DNA from 4 places in the Halomonas sp. 113 genome. Region 1 is predicted to be linked to each of the others. Evidence: predicted binding sites of a transcription regulator. Region 1 holds the regulator's gene; each other region holds the start of a gene.
The links. The regulator sigma-54, encoded in region 1, starts transcription at its own class of promoters, with help from an activator protein. The targets are predictions, from matches to a motif close to TGGCACNNNNNTTGCTNT.
Positions count from the first base shown of each region.

Region 2: a site for sigma-54 is predicted at 1,818-1,835, ahead of YERSI8AC_RS23215 (P-II family nitrogen regulator). Genes of this name have one in related genera too.
Region 3: a site for sigma-54 is predicted at 1,425-1,442, ahead of YERSI8AC_RS07875 (sugar phosphorylase). Genes of this name have one in related genera too.
Region 4: a site for sigma-54 is predicted at 2,317-2,334, ahead of urtA (urea ABC transporter substrate-binding protein). Genes of this name have one in related genera too.

Region 1 is NZ_LR881453.1:1,983,656-1,987,540, forward strand. Features, by position in the region: gene YERSI8AC_RS09260 (PTS sugar transporter subunit IIA) at 1-283, opposite strand, end outside; gene hpf (ribosome hibernation-promoting factor, HPF/YfiA family) at 288-596, opposite strand; gene YERSI8AC_RS09270 (RNA polymerase factor sigma-54) at 694-2,109, opposite strand; gene lptB (LPS export ABC transporter ATP-binding protein) at 2,239-2,988, opposite strand; gene lptA (lipopolysaccharide transport periplasmic protein LptA) at 3,000-3,518, opposite strand; gene lptC (LPS export ABC transporter periplasmic protein LptC) at 3,530-3,885, opposite strand, start outside.
Region 2 is NZ_LR881453.1:4,991,935-4,995,819, reverse strand. Features, by position in the region: gene YERSI8AC_RS23225 (TonB-dependent receptor) at 1-1,180, opposite strand, end outside; gene YERSI8AC_RS23220 (accessory factor UbiK family protein) at 1,219-1,566, opposite strand; gene YERSI8AC_RS23215 (P-II family nitrogen regulator) at 1,911-2,249, shown strand; gene YERSI8AC_RS23210 (ammonium transporter) at 2,295-3,542, shown strand; gene glnK (P-II family nitrogen regulator) at 3,713-3,885, shown strand, end outside.
Region 3 is NZ_LR881453.1:1,653,414-1,657,298, reverse strand. Features, by position in the region: gene ribD (bifunctional diaminohydroxyphosphoribosylaminopyrimidine deaminase/5-amino-6-(5-phosphoribosylamino)uracil reductase RibD) at 1-775, opposite strand, end outside; gene nrdR (transcriptional regulator NrdR) at 772-1,263, opposite strand; gene YERSI8AC_RS07875 (sugar phosphorylase) at 1,475-3,241, shown strand; gene dsbG (thiol:disulfide interchange protein DsbG) at 3,461-3,885, shown strand, end outside.
Region 4 is NZ_LR881453.1:4,939,184-4,943,068, forward strand. Features, by position in the region: gene urtB (urea ABC transporter permease subunit UrtB) at 1-717, opposite strand, end outside; gene urtA (urea ABC transporter substrate-binding protein) at 823-2,184, opposite strand; gene YERSI8AC_RS22965 (tripartite tricarboxylate transporter permease) at 2,647-3,885, opposite strand, start outside.

The sequences.
Region 1 (3,885 bases):
CGCCGTCGATAGCGTCAAAATCGATCGCTTCAGCCAGTTTCAAAAATCCAGCGATAGGGGCGTTGCAGTGGGGGCTACGCGCATGAGGAATAGCCACGCCGTTACCAATACCCGTACTACCTAAGCGCTCGCGGCCGATTAAACGGCTAAACACTTCTTGGCTGTCCAGGCTGGGGATATTTTGGGCGATAAAGGTGCTGTAAAACTCCAGCACCCTTTTTTTGCTGCCCCCGGGGACGTCGAACAGAACGCGTTCCGGGGGGAGTATGGTTTCCAACGTCATTGAATTAACGCACACCGGCGCCTTGGGCGCGAGCTTGTGCTTTTTCCTTGTGTTTAACGAGTTGACGGTCGATTTTGTCCGCTAGTGCGTCGATAGCGGCGTACATATCACTGTCTAGGGCTTCCGCATGTAAGTCAGCACCTGCGGCGTGCAGCGTACAGGCGGCCTGCTGGCGCTCTTTCTCCACTGATAAGGTGACTTGCACCGTAGTTATATTGTCGTAATGGCGCTCTACACGCTCAAGCTTCTCGTTGACATAGTCACGCAAGGCGTCAGTCAGTTCTACGTGATGACCAGTGATATTTACTTGCATTGACGTGCTCCTTATCCATCGGACTGTACTTCGATTGTAACCCTTTTTGCCGCGTTGCAAAGCCCTTGTCGAGAGTTTCCCTGAAACGTTAACGAAGTTAGCGCAAACGACGCCGTTCACTGGAAGAGGGAATGCCCATGGCTTCACGGTATTTCGCCACCGTACGACGCGCCACTTGAATCCCTCCTTCGCCTAATAGCGTCACTAAGCGGCTGTCTGAAAGCGGCTTGCCGGGCGGCTCCTCTTGAATCAGTTTCTTGAGTCGTGCACGGATGGCGGTGCTGGAGTGGCTGTCGCCATCTTGACCGCTCACCTGGCTTGAGAAAAAGTATTTGAGTTCAAACACACCACGGGGTGTATGGATATATTTTTGCGTCGTTACCCGTGAAATAGTCGACTCGTGCATCTCCACGGCTTCGGCAATGTCGGCCAGTATCAGTGGTTTCATGGCTTCTTCGCCGTGCTCTAAAAAGCCAATCTGGCGGGTAATGATTTCGCGACCAACACGCAGCAGCGTATCGTTTCGGCTAGAGAGGCTCTTGATCAACCAGCGCGCTTCCTGCAAGTGCTCTTTGAGAAACTGGTTGTCATCGCTTTTATCCGCACGCTTAATCAAGCTGGCGTAGTCGGGCTGAATGCGCAGCCGTGGCAGGGCCTCGGGGTTGAGCTCTAAATGCCAGCCTTCATTATCGTGGCGGACGACTAGATCGGGGGTGACATAGCTGTCATCGGTGTCGCCGTAGGCGCTGCCTGGGCGTGGGTCTAGGCTGCGAATAAGCAGGATGACATCGGACAGCTGTTCGTCGTCGAGCCCTAGACGGCGTTTCAGCAGACGCATATCGTCTTTGCCAAGCGCTTCGAGAAACTGCCGCACCAAGCGGCGGGCGGGAACCAGCAGTGGCGTATTATCGGGGAGAGCGGCGAGCTGCAGCATCAAGCATTCACGCAAGTCACGGGCAAATATGCCGGTCGGCTCAAACTGCTGGAGCTTGAGTAGAATGGTTTCCACTTCGCGTTGGCTTAGCCCGTCAATGCCCTGGGCACGAAGCCCTTCACGGATGTCGTTGAGCGGCTGGGTCAGGTAGCCGTTGGCGTCTAGCGCGTCGATTAAACTTTCCGCGACAAGCTGCTCGCGAGCGCTAAAATCGGTCATGGCGAGTTGCCACAGCAGGTGGCCATGAAGGCTCTGCCCGGCTGCCTGGCGCTCAAAGTCGGGGCCTTCGCTGCTGCTGCCCCCCTGGCTTCCCATATCTTGATAGGTATCTGACCAGTCGCTATCTACCGAGAGCTCAGTAGGGATGCTCTCTGACCACTCTTCTTCCTTAGGCTCGCTGACAGCCTGTTCACTAAATTCATCTTCCTGCTCCAGCATGGGATTGGCATCGAGGGCCTGCTGAATTTCTTGACGAAGATCCAGCGTAGAGAGTTGCAGCAGCGCAATGGCCTGCTGCAACTGGGGCGTCATGGTCAGCTGTGTGCCGATACGCAGTTGGAGAGAAGCTTTCATGACCATCTGAGAACCACTCGTTAATCAGAATGCTCCACCCTAGTGCGAGTGAGTGCTTGGCGCAAGTGCAATAAGCATGCCATTGGTCGTAAAGTTGTTTTAAAGCGCTATTTAGGGGCGATTAAGGCAAAAACATTACAGGCGAAAATCGGCGCCCAAATACACATCCCTTACTTTTTGGTTGGTGAGAATCGAGGCGGGCGAGCCACTGGCGATGATTTGCCCATCGCCGACGATATAGGCGATATCGCAAATGTCTAGTGTTTCACGCACGTTGTGATCGGTGATCAGCACGCCGATATGGCGCTGTTTCAGTGCACGAATGATGGTTTTAATCTCACCTACCGAGATGGGGTCAACGCCCGCAAAAGGCTCATCGAGCAGTATAAAAGCGGGCTCTGTGGCTAGCGAGCGGGCTATTTCTACACGCCTGCGCTCGCCGCCCGAAAGGCTCATGCCCAGGTTGTCGCGAATATGGGTGATATGGAAGTCTTCGAGTAGCGCTTCCAGGCGCTGTTCGCGATCGCTGCGGTTAAGCTCTTTGCGGGTCTCGAGTATCGCCATAATATTCTCGGCAACCGAGAGTTTGCGGAAAATAGACGCCTCTTGAGGTAGATAGCCAATCCCCGCAGCTGCGCGCTCGTGCATGGGGGCGCGCGTTAAATCCACATCGTCGATACCCACCTTGCCAGCGTCGGATTTGACCAGCCCAACAATCATATAAAATGAGGTGGTTTTGCCCGCGCCGTTGGGGCCCAAAAGGCCAACGACACTGCCTTGGGATATCTCTAGATTGATGTCTTTGACCACTCGGCGGCGTTTGTAGCTTTTAGCCAGGTGGTGGGCATAAAGGGTTTTGATCGGCGCAGTGTCAGCAGTGGCCACAGCTAGGCTCCCTATTGTTCAGGCTGAAGGGTCATGCGTATGCGCTGGGGCTCGCTGCCATCAACGTCAGAGCGCGCTTGAATCACTTCTCGGTCAATAAAATACTCAAGGCGACCGCCACTAAAGGTGTCCTCTTGCTGGGTCAGTTCGGCTTGGTCGATCAGCTCTACGCGACGCTCGGCGACGTGATAAATAATCCGCCGCGCCCAGCCTTCCGTGGGGCCTTCTTGCCCTTCGCCTTGATGGCGCAAGTAGGCGCGCTCACCGGTAGCGGTGGCTGTCGAGAGTTCGCCCGCGTCGTTGCGTTCGATCTCTACCCGCTCGCCGCGCAGCTGCATTTCGCCTTGGCGAATGTCCACATCCCCAGTATAAACAGCTGTGCCTGCCCGCTGATCAAGATCTAAACGGTCGGCTTCCACTTCCACTGGGGCTTGTTGGGAAGATGAGTTGGTTTGGGCTAACACTGATAAAGGTATCGCTAAACCGAACAGTGCAGTGTAGAGCAGGGCTGGGGAAATCATGGCTTTCATGGCGGTTCCTATTAGCGTTGTGTGGCCGGGGGGTGCGTGCCGCGCACATTATCCGTTAAGCGAACCTGGCTGGTGTTAAGCCAAACGTCCATATGTGAAGCGCTCATTTGCTGTGGCGGTTGCTGCATCAATACCGGTGTGTCACTCCATGCATGCTGCTCGAGGCCATCATAGTGCAGTAGCTCGGTATCTAGCTGCCAGCCTTCATCTGGTGCAAACAGCCGAGCCGAACCTGACAGCAGCAGGGCTTGGGTAGCGGTGTTGAGCGTGCCTACAGCGGCGCTGGCCAGCCACTGACGGTTTTCGCTGTCATACAGTACTGCCTCGGGCTCTTCCGTCCAGGTTTCGCTGCGCTGCGGGGTATGGA
Region 2 (3,885 bases), 3.0 Mb from region 1:
GCAGGCCGTCGGCGACTGGGTAGGGAAATGCCTGGAAGCTGGACTCCTCCTCCCGGTGGAATGCCTGCAGGTAGAAGTTTTGCCCCCACAGGTTGGCGTGGTGATAGTTGACGTTGACGAGCTTACGGTCGGTTTCCGGATCGCGCTGTGAACGGTAGCCATCGCGAATTTCGGCATCGTTCAAGTTGGGCGTGGCAGCGTCGAGGTTGGGAAAGTAAACACCCCGGTCACCTTCATAGCCTGAACGGTACAGCTGGGCACCCAGTTCCAGACTCTGTTCATCGGTCAAGCGGAAAGAGAGGTTGCCCAATACATCAATGCTGCGATTATCCTGTAGGTCGGTCTGGGCGATATCGGGAAAGATTTCCTGGCCGCTGCCGTCATAGTGGCGGCCGTTGTCGCCAATGGCGGTACCCAGATAGCCTTGAACCCGCTCGTTACCACCGCTGATGGATTGTGCGAGGCGTCGATCTATGTCATCGCTGTTGTTGAAGCCGGTGGTGATGCCTGCTTCAGTACGCCAGTTCAGGCCTTCTTCACCTTTGCGGGTAATGATATTGATCAAGCCCCCCGTAGCACCGCCGCCATACAGGCTGCTGGCGCCGGAAAGCACTTCCACGCGCTCAATATTGAAGGGATCGATGGCATCGAACTGTCGGGAAAGCCCACGGGAACTGTTCAGCGATACGCCGTCGATGAGCACCTGCACGCCCCGGCCTCGCATGTTTTGCCCATAATTGGTGCGCCCTTGAGGCGCCAGATCCAACCCCGGTACCAGATGCCCCAATGCTGTCTTTAGGTCTGCACCATTGCGGGTCTGCTGTTGCAGCATCTCTTTGTCAATTACCCATACAGCACCGGGAATTTGACTGATCTGACTAGGAGTGCGCGATCCAACGACCACCATGGTCTCGTCGGCGCTAGACGCAGTATTTTGGGCGAAAACGCCATTGGAGAAGCTCAGTAACAGGCCGGTGCCAACAAGCCCAGATATTGAAACAGACGACGGCGAAAAGAAAGGCTTTGCAAAAGGCAGCTTTGCAACAGATAGGTTTGATAGTGACAGGGCGTGCATAGTGAACAATCCGCAGACGGTAAGAAAATCAAAGGCGGTGAGTATCACCACGAAAAACAAAGTCAACGATAGTGATTCGTATTTATTTTGCGGTGCGCGCAGCAATAGGCCATTTCCCTATTGCTGCTAATGAAGCTTGAACGTTAAGCGGGTTTATTCTTCTCGTCTTCTGCATCTGATTCCGGCGCATGCTGCTCTGGAACTGGTGGGGCTTCAGCTTCGAGCGGCGTGGACGTCGTTGGCGCGGAGGCATCAACGGCTGCTTCAAGGTTAGCGACTTGGCGCTCTAACGCCTCTACCCGCGAACGGGTGCGCTGCAGTACATCCATTAAAATGTCGAAATCTTCCCGTGAGACAAGCTCCAGGCGGTCGAAGGCGCCACGCACGACTTGCTGCACGCCCTTTTGAATATCTTCTGGCGCCTGGGAGGCGTTTTGTAAACGGTCACCAATCTGCTGGGCCAAGCGGCTAATACGGTCTTGAGGCGCCATCGTTCTCTCCTAGATAAACCTGCTTTAAATATTGCTTACCGGTAAGGATACGCAACAGTTGGCGAATTCGCATGTATCGCGTGCTTTTACTGCTTAACCCAGGGTGTGCATCGAAATAGAGCAGGCTACTTTTGCTTACGCTCTTTTTTGGTGCAATAGCGGTGGTGTGAGAATGGATTTGCTCAGATTTAGCTCTGAGCTGCACTTTTGATGACGGCTAATTGGCTGACTTATAAGCAAAAAAAGTCAGCTGGCACAGTATGCGCATTATCGGTTCAGGTGCTTATTCTGGCGGCTGTGCCGCTACCAATCTAGCAGGACTTATCCAGCAGGGGAGATCCGGGATGAAACTCATCACCGCTATCATCAAGCCATTTAAGCTCGACGACGTTCGTGAGGCATTGGCCGACAACGGCGTTCAGGGCATTACGGTCACTGAAGTTAAAGGTTTTGGCCGTCAGAAAGGGCATACCGAGTTGTATCGTGGCGCGGAGTACGTCGTCGACTTTCTACCCAAGGTAAAAGTGGAAGTGGCCGTAGACGACGCCCGTTTGGAGAGCGTATTGGATGCAATCTGTAGTGCGGCTAACAGCGGCAAGATCGGTGACGGCAAGGTGTTTGTGACACCGCTTGAAGACGTTATTCGGATTCGGACAGGCGAGCGCGGTGCAGACGCCGTTTAACGCTGCTTTTTCGGATCATTTCTATAGTTCAACGGGGAACTTACAATGAATGAGTTGACTGATCTGAGCTACGCGCTCGATACGTTCTACTTTCTAATTTGCGGTGTGCTCGTCATGTGGATGGCGGCAGGCTTCTCCATGTTAGAGGCGGGCTTAGTACGCTCCAAAAACACCGCTGAGATACTGACCAAGAATATCGCGCTGTTTGCCATTGCCTGCACCATGTATCTGCTGGTGGGCTACTACATCATGTACTCCAGCAGCGCTGGCGGCTTCCTGCCCAATCTGGGCTTCTTGATTGGCGCTGAAAACAGTGTGGATGCGGTTACCGCAGGCGGCGATGACGCGCCCTACTACTCCATGCGTTCTGACTTCTTCTTCCAAGTCGTGTTCGTGGCAACCGCCATGTCAATTGTGTCGGGTGCCGTCGCTGAGCGTATGAAACTGTGGGCATTCCTGGCCTTTGCTGTGGTAATGACCGCGTTTATCTATCCGGTGTCTGGCTACTGGACTTGGGGTGGCGGCTGGTTGTCTGAAGTGGGCTACTCTGACTATGCGGGTTCCGGCATTGTGCACCTTGCCGGTGCGGCGGCTGCGTTAGCGGGTGTGATCGTGCTAGGCCCACGTAAAGGTAAATACGGTAAAGACGGTTCTATCCACGCTATTCCCGGTGCCAACATGCCGCTGGCAACGCTGGGTACCTTCATTCTGTGGATGGGCTGGTTCGGTTTCAATGGCGGTTCCGAGCTCAAACTTGCGGCTGTCGATTCTGCTAACAACGTGGCTCAGGTGTTTGTAAACACTAATGCAGCAGCGGCGGGTGGTGTGATTGCGGCACTGATCTTGGCCAAACTGTGGTTCCGCAAAGCTGACCTGACCATGGCATTGAACGGTGCCCTGGCTGGCCTAGTGGCTATCACCGCTGATCCGCTCTCTCCGACCGCACTGAGCGCTACCATTATCGGCGCAATTGGCGGCATCATCGTGGTCGCAGCCATCGTCACCCTCGATAAAGTGAAGCTGGATGATCCGGTCGGCGCGATCTCGGTTCACGGTGTTGTCGGTATCTGGGGCGTGCTGGCAGTGCCGCTGAACAATGACGGCGCATCATTCGGTGCCCAGATCATCGGTATCGTAGGTATCTTCGCTTGGGTATTCCTGGCCAGCCTGGTGGTATGGCTCATCCTGAAAGCCATCATGGGCATCCGGGTTAGCGAAGAAGAAGAGTATGAAGGCGTGGATATCGCTGAGTGCGGTCTCGAAGCCTATCCCGAATTTGGCATTAAGAAATAACTTAATGCTGACCTAGTGAGCTGGCGTGCTCCTTCTGGCCTCCCCTTAGTGGGAGGCTTTTTTATTCTCTGCCGATAGCGGTGTATGCTGGTAGTTAGCGGTTAACGGCTGCGATATTCGCAGCCGTTCAACCCGACCCCATCATGGCCACCCAGTTAGAGGATATGGTAATGAAATTGATCACAGCGATTATCAAGCCGTTTAAGCTCGACGATGTACGCGAGTCGCTCTCCGATATCGGCGTTCAGGGTATTACGGTGACGGAAGTGAAGGGCTTTGGGCGCCAGAAAGGGCATACCGAGCTGTATCGTGGTGCTGAGTATGTGGTGGACTTCCTGCCCAA
Region 3 (3,885 bases), 330 kb from region 1:
TGGTGATCACTAGCGTACGCCCAGGCTCGCTTAAACAGGCTGCCGCCAGAGGTAGGCGCAAGTGGGTATCTAAAATCACCCGCAGGGGCTGGCGGTGAACCACTTGGTCTGCGTTGTTCAGCTGTAACTGCTCTGCTCGTAACGTCAGCCGAGAGTCGTCCATAATGAGCGACTCAACGCCGCTTAATATCGCGCTGGAGCGTGCCCGTAGCCGCTGCACCTGGGTGCGTGCTTCAGGCCCGGTGATCCACTGAGACTCCCCCGACCCCATGGCGGTACGACCATCTAGACTCATCGCCATTTTCAGGCGCACAAAGGGACGCTGCTGGGTCATGCGAGCAATAAAGCCGGGATTCAGAGCGCGCGCGTCACTCTCTAATAACCCCACCGCCACCTCAACACCCGCCTCTTCAAGCAGACGAATACCGCGGCCACTCACCTGCGGGTTCGGATCCACCATGGCAACCACTACCCGCGACACCTTCGCTTCCTGGAGCGCCACCGCGCAGGGGCCAGTGCGGCCGGTGTGGGAACAAGGCTCCAGGGTGACGTACGCGGTCGCGCCCAGGGCTTGCTCACCAGCATCATTCAACGCGTGAATTTCGGCGTGGGGTTCACCGGCACACAGGTGAAAGCCTTCACCGACAATCTGCTCGTCACGCACAATCACACAGCCGACCCGCGGGTTGGGATCCGTGGTGTATAAGCCTTTTTGCGCCAGTTGCAGCGCCCGCGCCATATAGCGGTGGTCGGCTTGGCTAAAGACAGCACTCATTTTGACGACTCGCTGCCATGGCCCAGTCGGGAAGAGGGCTCTTGGGACAGCCGGTCAATCTCAGCGCGAAATTCATCCAGATCCTGGAACTTGCGATATACCGAAGCAAAGCGGATATAGGCTACGTGATCGAGGGTTTTAAGCGCTTGCATGACCGACTCGCCAATATCACGGGCGTTGATTTCGCGATCGCCCCGGGCACGTAAGGTTTGGCGGATGCGCTCTACCGCCGCTTCAATGGCTTCTGCACTGACCGGACGCTTTTCCAGCGCACGCAACATACCTGCCCGCAGTTTGGCTTCATTAAAGCTCTCGCGGGAGCCGTCGGACTTCACCACCCGCGGCATTACCAATTCTGCGGTTTCGTAGGTGGTAAAGCGCTCTTGGCAGCTCGCACACTGGCGTCGACGGCGTACCTGATCACCATCCGCTACCAGGCGCGAATCAGTCACTCGAGTATCGTTTGCACCACAAAAAGGGCAATGCATGGCGGTCAACCTGTTGTCAGCTCGTGTCGGCGTACCGCACGAGTTAGCGTGTTATAACCTGTCAATGTGTGTGCTATTAATAGCGTTTTAGCAGTAGTAACTGCCACAAGCTAATGTATCTTAGCGTTTAAACGCGGTATCAACCTCGTATTGTAACGATTTGGCACACAAGCTGCAGCGTTTGTGGCAGATTGTTTATCAGGAGCTACCCATGCCCCCCTTTGAGCAGACCGTTAACGACTACCTCAGCCACCTTTATGGCCCCAGGGCGGGGGAAGTGCAGCGCCGTTTAAACCAGCGTCTAGCGCATTTTCAGTCGCTTGCCCCATTTTCATCCAGCTCCGGTAGAACCAGCACTAAAAATGCACCCTCTTGGAGCGAAAAAGATCAGTGGGTGATCAGCTACGGTGACTCGATTATTGAAGATGGTGTGCCGCCGTTGGCAGTGCTTAGCGATTTTCTTCAAGCGCGGTTGGGCGATCGCATCAGCGGTGTACATGTACTGCCCTTCTTTCCCTGGAGCAGCGACGACGGCTTTTCGGTGATCCACTACCGGGAAGTGAACCCCGATCTTGGTGATTGGTCGCACATCCGCGAACTCGCCAGCCATTACGACTTAATGGCCGACCTGGTGCTCAATCACGTCTCACGGGAGTCTCTCTGGTTTGTGGATTACCTGAGCGGCAGCCTGCCCGGCCGCGACTACTTTATCGAAGTCGATCCAGAGACCGATGTCTCCCAGGTGGTGCGCCCACGCAGCAGCCCGCTGCTGGTGCCCATTTCCACCCGGCGTGGCACCCGCTACCTGTGGGCGACGTTCTCCGAAGACCAGCTTGACCTGAACTTTGAAAATCCGGATGTGCTGCTGGAGTTCGTGGGTATTTTGCTGTTCTACCTGGAGCAAGGAACGCGGATTGTACGTTTGGATGCGGTGGCCTTTCTGTGGAAGCGGCTGGGTACTGCCTGCATTCACCTGCCGGAAACCCACACTGTGGTGCGGCTGCTACGAGCGATTGTGGATCACGTGGCCCCAGGTACCCTGTTAATCACCGAAACCAATGTGCCCCACCAGGAAAATATCAGTTATTTTGGCTTGGATCGGTTGCCAGCGGGGGACCCCGACGAAGCCCATATGGTGTATCAGTTTGCCCTCCCCCCGCTGCTATTGCACACCCTCACCCGGGGCGAAGCGAGCACCTTACAAACCTGGCTTGCCAGCCTTCCGGTACTGCCCGACCAATGCACCTACCTCAACTTTACGGCCAGCCACGACGGCATTGGCGTTCGCCCCTTGGAAGGTTTATTGCCCGATCACGAGCGGGATGCGCTGCTGGAGCTGATGCACCGTTTCGGAGGCTTTGTCAGCATGCGTAGCAACCCCGATGGAAGCGATACGCCCTATGAGATCAATATCACCTGGTTTGAAGCCATGCGCGGCACCCGCCGCGGCCCCGACCCGTGGCAGGTAGCGCGTTTTCTATGCAGCCAAGCAATTATGCTGAGTTTGCAAGGTATCCCCGCGCTGTATATTCACACCCTAACTGGCACACTCAATGACGTGGAAGGCGTTGAGCGCAGTGGGCGGCTACGTTCGATCAACCGCCGGCGCTGGCAGCGTAGCGAGCTTGACCTCCTACTCGATAGCCCGTCGACGCCCACTCACGATGTTTTCCACGCCTTAAACCGGCTATTAGACCAGCGCCGCAAGGAGCCCTGCTTTCACCCCAATGCCGCTCAACGGGTTGTGGTCTCAGCACCGGAACTATTGGCAGTAGAGCGCGGCCCGCTCCACGATGGTCGCCGGCTGCTAGCGCTGTATAACGTCACCGACCTACCGCTTCCTTTAGAGAATATGGGTGAGGCAGTTACCCAGGCACTTGAAAAACACGCCTGGCAAGCGCTGGATCCTGCTAACCCCTGGAGCGCCGAAGGTTCGCTGCCGCCTTACGCGGTGCGTTGGCTGGTAGCGGATAGTTAACACCATTTCGTTAATACCATTGAGAAATCTAAAGTTTCAAAAACCGTAAACTTCAAAAACCGTAAGTTGCGACATATTGCCCCAGTTATAAAGCGCATAATCCCTAAATAATGTTGTGCTGCGATAATCGCAACACGGCATTATTTTAGGGATTGCCAGCACTAAGGCGGCGGTTATTAAATCTCTAGCCTCTCACTCTTATTCAAACAAGGCGCTGCAATGCACTTAAAACGTCACGCTGGCATAAGTGGTTTTCTCCTGCTGGCAGGATTGGTCGGCACCTCTGCGAGCTATGCCGATGAGCTACCCGCCCCTATTCAGGCACTTGCCGACCAAGGCTTGGAAATTCATGGTCAATTCGATGCCCCCGGAGGGTTGCGCGGCTACGGCGCCAGCGTGCAGGGCCAGGACATGGCGATTTACCTGACGCCGGATGGCGAGCACGCCGTGGTGGGTACACTAATGGATAATGAGGGGAATGACCTTACCGAAGCGCAACTGGATGAGCATGTACGTGCACCGCTAGAGGCACAAACATGGCAGCTATTAAGCGAAAGCCACTGGGTACAGGACGGCAATGTGGATGCCCCCCGGGTGATTTACACCTTCACGGATGCCAACTGCCCCTACTGCCGTCAAATGTG
Region 4 (3,885 bases), 3.0 Mb from region 1:
GAGTTGCTGCTCAATGCCCGCCAGAGAAGCGGCAGCGGCATTGGCGACGACGGGATCATCGCTATTGGCTGCCCGGCTCAATGCCACGCGGGAACGGGGGTGTAGGCTGCCGTCCAGCGCTTCGACCCCAGCCATTTCGCCCGCTTCTGCGCGGTAGATCGCCACGGCCTGGGTCAGCCGGTAACGCACCTGCTCGTCCTCTTCCTGTTCGATCAAGTCGTCGAGAGTGGGCACCAGCTCACCATCTACTTCCCCTAACAGGCGCTCGGCCGAGGTGCGGCGGCGCTCCACATTAGGCGAGTAAAGGTCAACTACCGCGATGGCACTGCGCAACTGATTACGCAGGTTGTTGTTGATGCCGATACGCTCCAGATCACGACGGGACATCTCGCCCAGCGCTTCGCCGGTTAGGACATCGGCCACCGGCCAGTCGCGGCCGCGGTTCTCTAGCACCAGCACGAACCGGCCGTCTTCGGTGCGCTGCAAGCGGCCATCCAGCAAGGCCTGCAACCAGTCTCGGGCGCGTTCGTCGTCGCTTTGCAAAATCGCGGTGATAGCTTCGCCTTTGGCGGCGTAAGACTCAACGTCCAGCGCCTCCAACAGTTCGAGCGCGGCCGCATCGTCGGCAGTATTCGTGGAGCTCGTTTGTGCTTGGGCGGTCACTGTGATGCTTAACAACAGTAGGCACAGCAGCCCTAAGGAAAGGAAACGCCTCATGGGGTTCTTCCTTTGGTTATCTAAAGAGGGGGAGTTAGCGTGCTCCCTCGCCACTTGGGCTTCAGCCTAGGGACGAGGGATCAGTATTACTCACTACAGGAGCTTTTACTCAGCGAGCGCCGCTTCGGCTTCTTCTGCTGCGGTGCTGCCACCGCACGAGCCGTTCACGACGTTGAAGTTGCCGCACTCCATCGGCTTGCGCCAATCGGCAATCAGGTCACGGGAGCCAGGCAGGTAGTCAGACCAGGCGTCGCCCGCCACGGTAGACGGCGTCTGCCAAACGATATCGAACTGACCGTTGTCCTGAATCTCACCGATCAGCACCGGCTTGGTGATGTGGTGGTTGGGCATCATGGCTGCATAACCGCCGGAAAGGTTAGGCACGGTCACACCGATAATGGCGTCTTTCACCGTATCGACGTCCGTGGTGCCTGCTTTGCGAACCGCTTCGGCCCACATGTTGAAGCCGATGTAGTGCGCTTCCATTGGGTCGTTGGTCACGGCCATATCGTCGCCGGTGTACTCAATCCAGGCATCGATAAAGTCGTAGTTGTCATCGTTATCGACGCTCATGAAGTAGTTCCAGGCGGCCAAGTGGCCCACCAATGGCCCGGTATCAATACCGGTAAGCTCCTGCTCGCCCACAGAGAAGGCGATGACCGGAATATCGGCAGCGTCGATACCCTGGTTGGAGAGCTCGGTATAGAACGGCACGTTGGCGTCGCCGTTAACCGTCGAGATTACGGCGGTCGGTTTACCCTCTTCACCGAAGCGGCGAATTTCTGCCACGATGTTCTGCCAATCGGAGTGACCGAACGGCGTGTAGTTGACCATGATGTCCTCATCCGCGATGCCGTGTTCATCCTTGAGGAAGGCTTCAAGGATACGGTTAGTGGTCCGCGGATAGACATAGTCAGTACCCACTAGTGCAAAGCGCTCGATACCGACTTCGTTGATAAGGTATTCAACCGCAGGAATCGCCTGCTGGTTAGGCGCTGCGCCGGTGTAGAAGACGTTTTCAGAAGACTCTTCGCCTTCATACTGCACCGGGTAGAACAGCAGCCCGTTGAGCTCCTCTACGACGGGCAGTACGGATTTACGCGAAACCGACGTCCAGTTGCCGAAAATCACGTCCACTTCTTCCTGGTCTAGTAGCTCCCGGGCGCGTTCGGCAAACAGCGGCCAGTTAGACGCGGGATCAACCACCACGGCTTCTAACTGACGGCCGAGCAAACCACCGGCTTCGTTCTGCTGCTCAATAAGCATTTCGACGGTGTCTTTGAGGACGGTCTCACTAATCGCCATGGTGCCGGAAAGCGAGTGCAGGATACCGACTTTGATCGGGTCATCGTCTTGGGCGATGGCTTGGGTGCTGGCCCCCATGATGGCAGCGGTGAGTAAAGCGGTCGCGAAACGGCCACTTGAAAGGAAGGGGCGAGGGTGTGTCGAGCGTTTGAGAGTGTTCATTGTTAATCTCCTTGCACCCCTTATGGCTGGGGTTTGTTATGACCGAGGCTTGATGATTGGCTTCGCACTTGGGGTTGTTGTGTTAGCTCCCCCAATACGTCCACTAGCCATTACGTTCACTAGCCAATAACTCTTGCAAGGGATGCGCCAGATTGGCACAAAGTTGCCTTATAGCTATTTAATCAGCCACTTAATAATCATCACAAAATCTCAAAACTCACTACATGCACCAAAATAAAGCGCATTAACGCTGCTGAAGCACCCTCTCAATGCACCAATAAAAGACAGTGCACCAACTAGGTACTTGAACTTTTTAAACACAAAGCATTAACGCATTAGTTACTCATTGGTTACAAAACCACTCTTTATTATTAGTTAAAAAAGTAGATAAGAAAGTGCAGATAAAAAAAGGAGCCTTGGCATCACCAAGGCTCCTTGCTATTCACCCTTTAAGTAGTGGCGTTAAACAGCCACGTCGGGTGGAATTTTCTTACGGCGTTTTTTCAGTAACGGCAGACCAAGCGACAGCAAGGCGACGACCAGTAGGCCAAGCGAGATAGGCTTGTCGATAAAGGTCATCCAGTCGCCACCGGAGATCTGCAGCGCGCGACGCAAGGACTCTTCCATAATGTTGCCCAGAATCAGCGCTAAAATCAGCGGCGCCGCGGGGAAACCAAACAGGCGCATACCCAGGCCCACCAGGCCAAAACCGAGCAGCAGCAACAGATCAAACACACTGAAGCTCATGCCGTAGACGCCGATCATGCAGAAGATCAAAATCAGCGACAGCAGTAGCGGCTTGGGCAGATCAAGAATCTTGGCGATCAGCGGTATCAACGGCAGGTTAAGCACCAGCAGGAAGATATTACCGATATACATACTGGCAACCACGCCCCAGAACACGTCCGGACGCTCTGTCAGCATCATTGGGCCGGGATTGACCCCCATGACCAGCAGGGCACCCAGCAGTACTGCGGTGGTACCCGAACCCGGTACACCCAGCGTCAACAGCGGCACAAAGGAGCCGGTACAGGCGGCGTTGTTGGCCGCTTCCGGCGCGGCCACGCCTTTGATATTGCCCTGCCCAAAGGTGTCGCCATCTTTGGCAATGCGTTTTTCCATGCTGTAACCCAGGAACGAACCAATGGTCGCGCCAGCCCCCGGCAGAACGCCGGTGAAGAAGCCCAACACCGAGCTGCGGCCAACGGGGCCAGCGATCTCTTTGACTTCGCTACGAGTCAGTTTCAGCGAGCCAATCGCATTACGCGGCGCCTCTTTGCCACCACCGCCGCGCAGCAGCATGTAGAACACCTCGGCAAGCGCAAAAATCCCCAGCGCCACCACCAGGAAGTCGATACCGTCGAGAAGCTGAACGGAGCCGAAGGTAAAACGCTCGGTACCGGTCTGCATATCGATACCCACAATCGAGATAATTACCCCCACCACGGCGGCAATCAGCCCCTTGATCAGCGATTTATCCGACAGCGAGACCACGGCGGTTAAGCCCAGCACCATCAGTGCAAAGTACTCGGAAGGGCCAAAGCTTACGGCCACTTTGGAAAGCAGCGGAGCCACCAGCATCAAGAAAATAACCGATACCGTACCGCCCACAAATGACGAGTAGGCGGCAATCGCCAGCGCTTTACCCGCCAGACCTTTTTTGGCCATCGGGTAGCCGTCAAAGGAGGTTGCTACGGTACC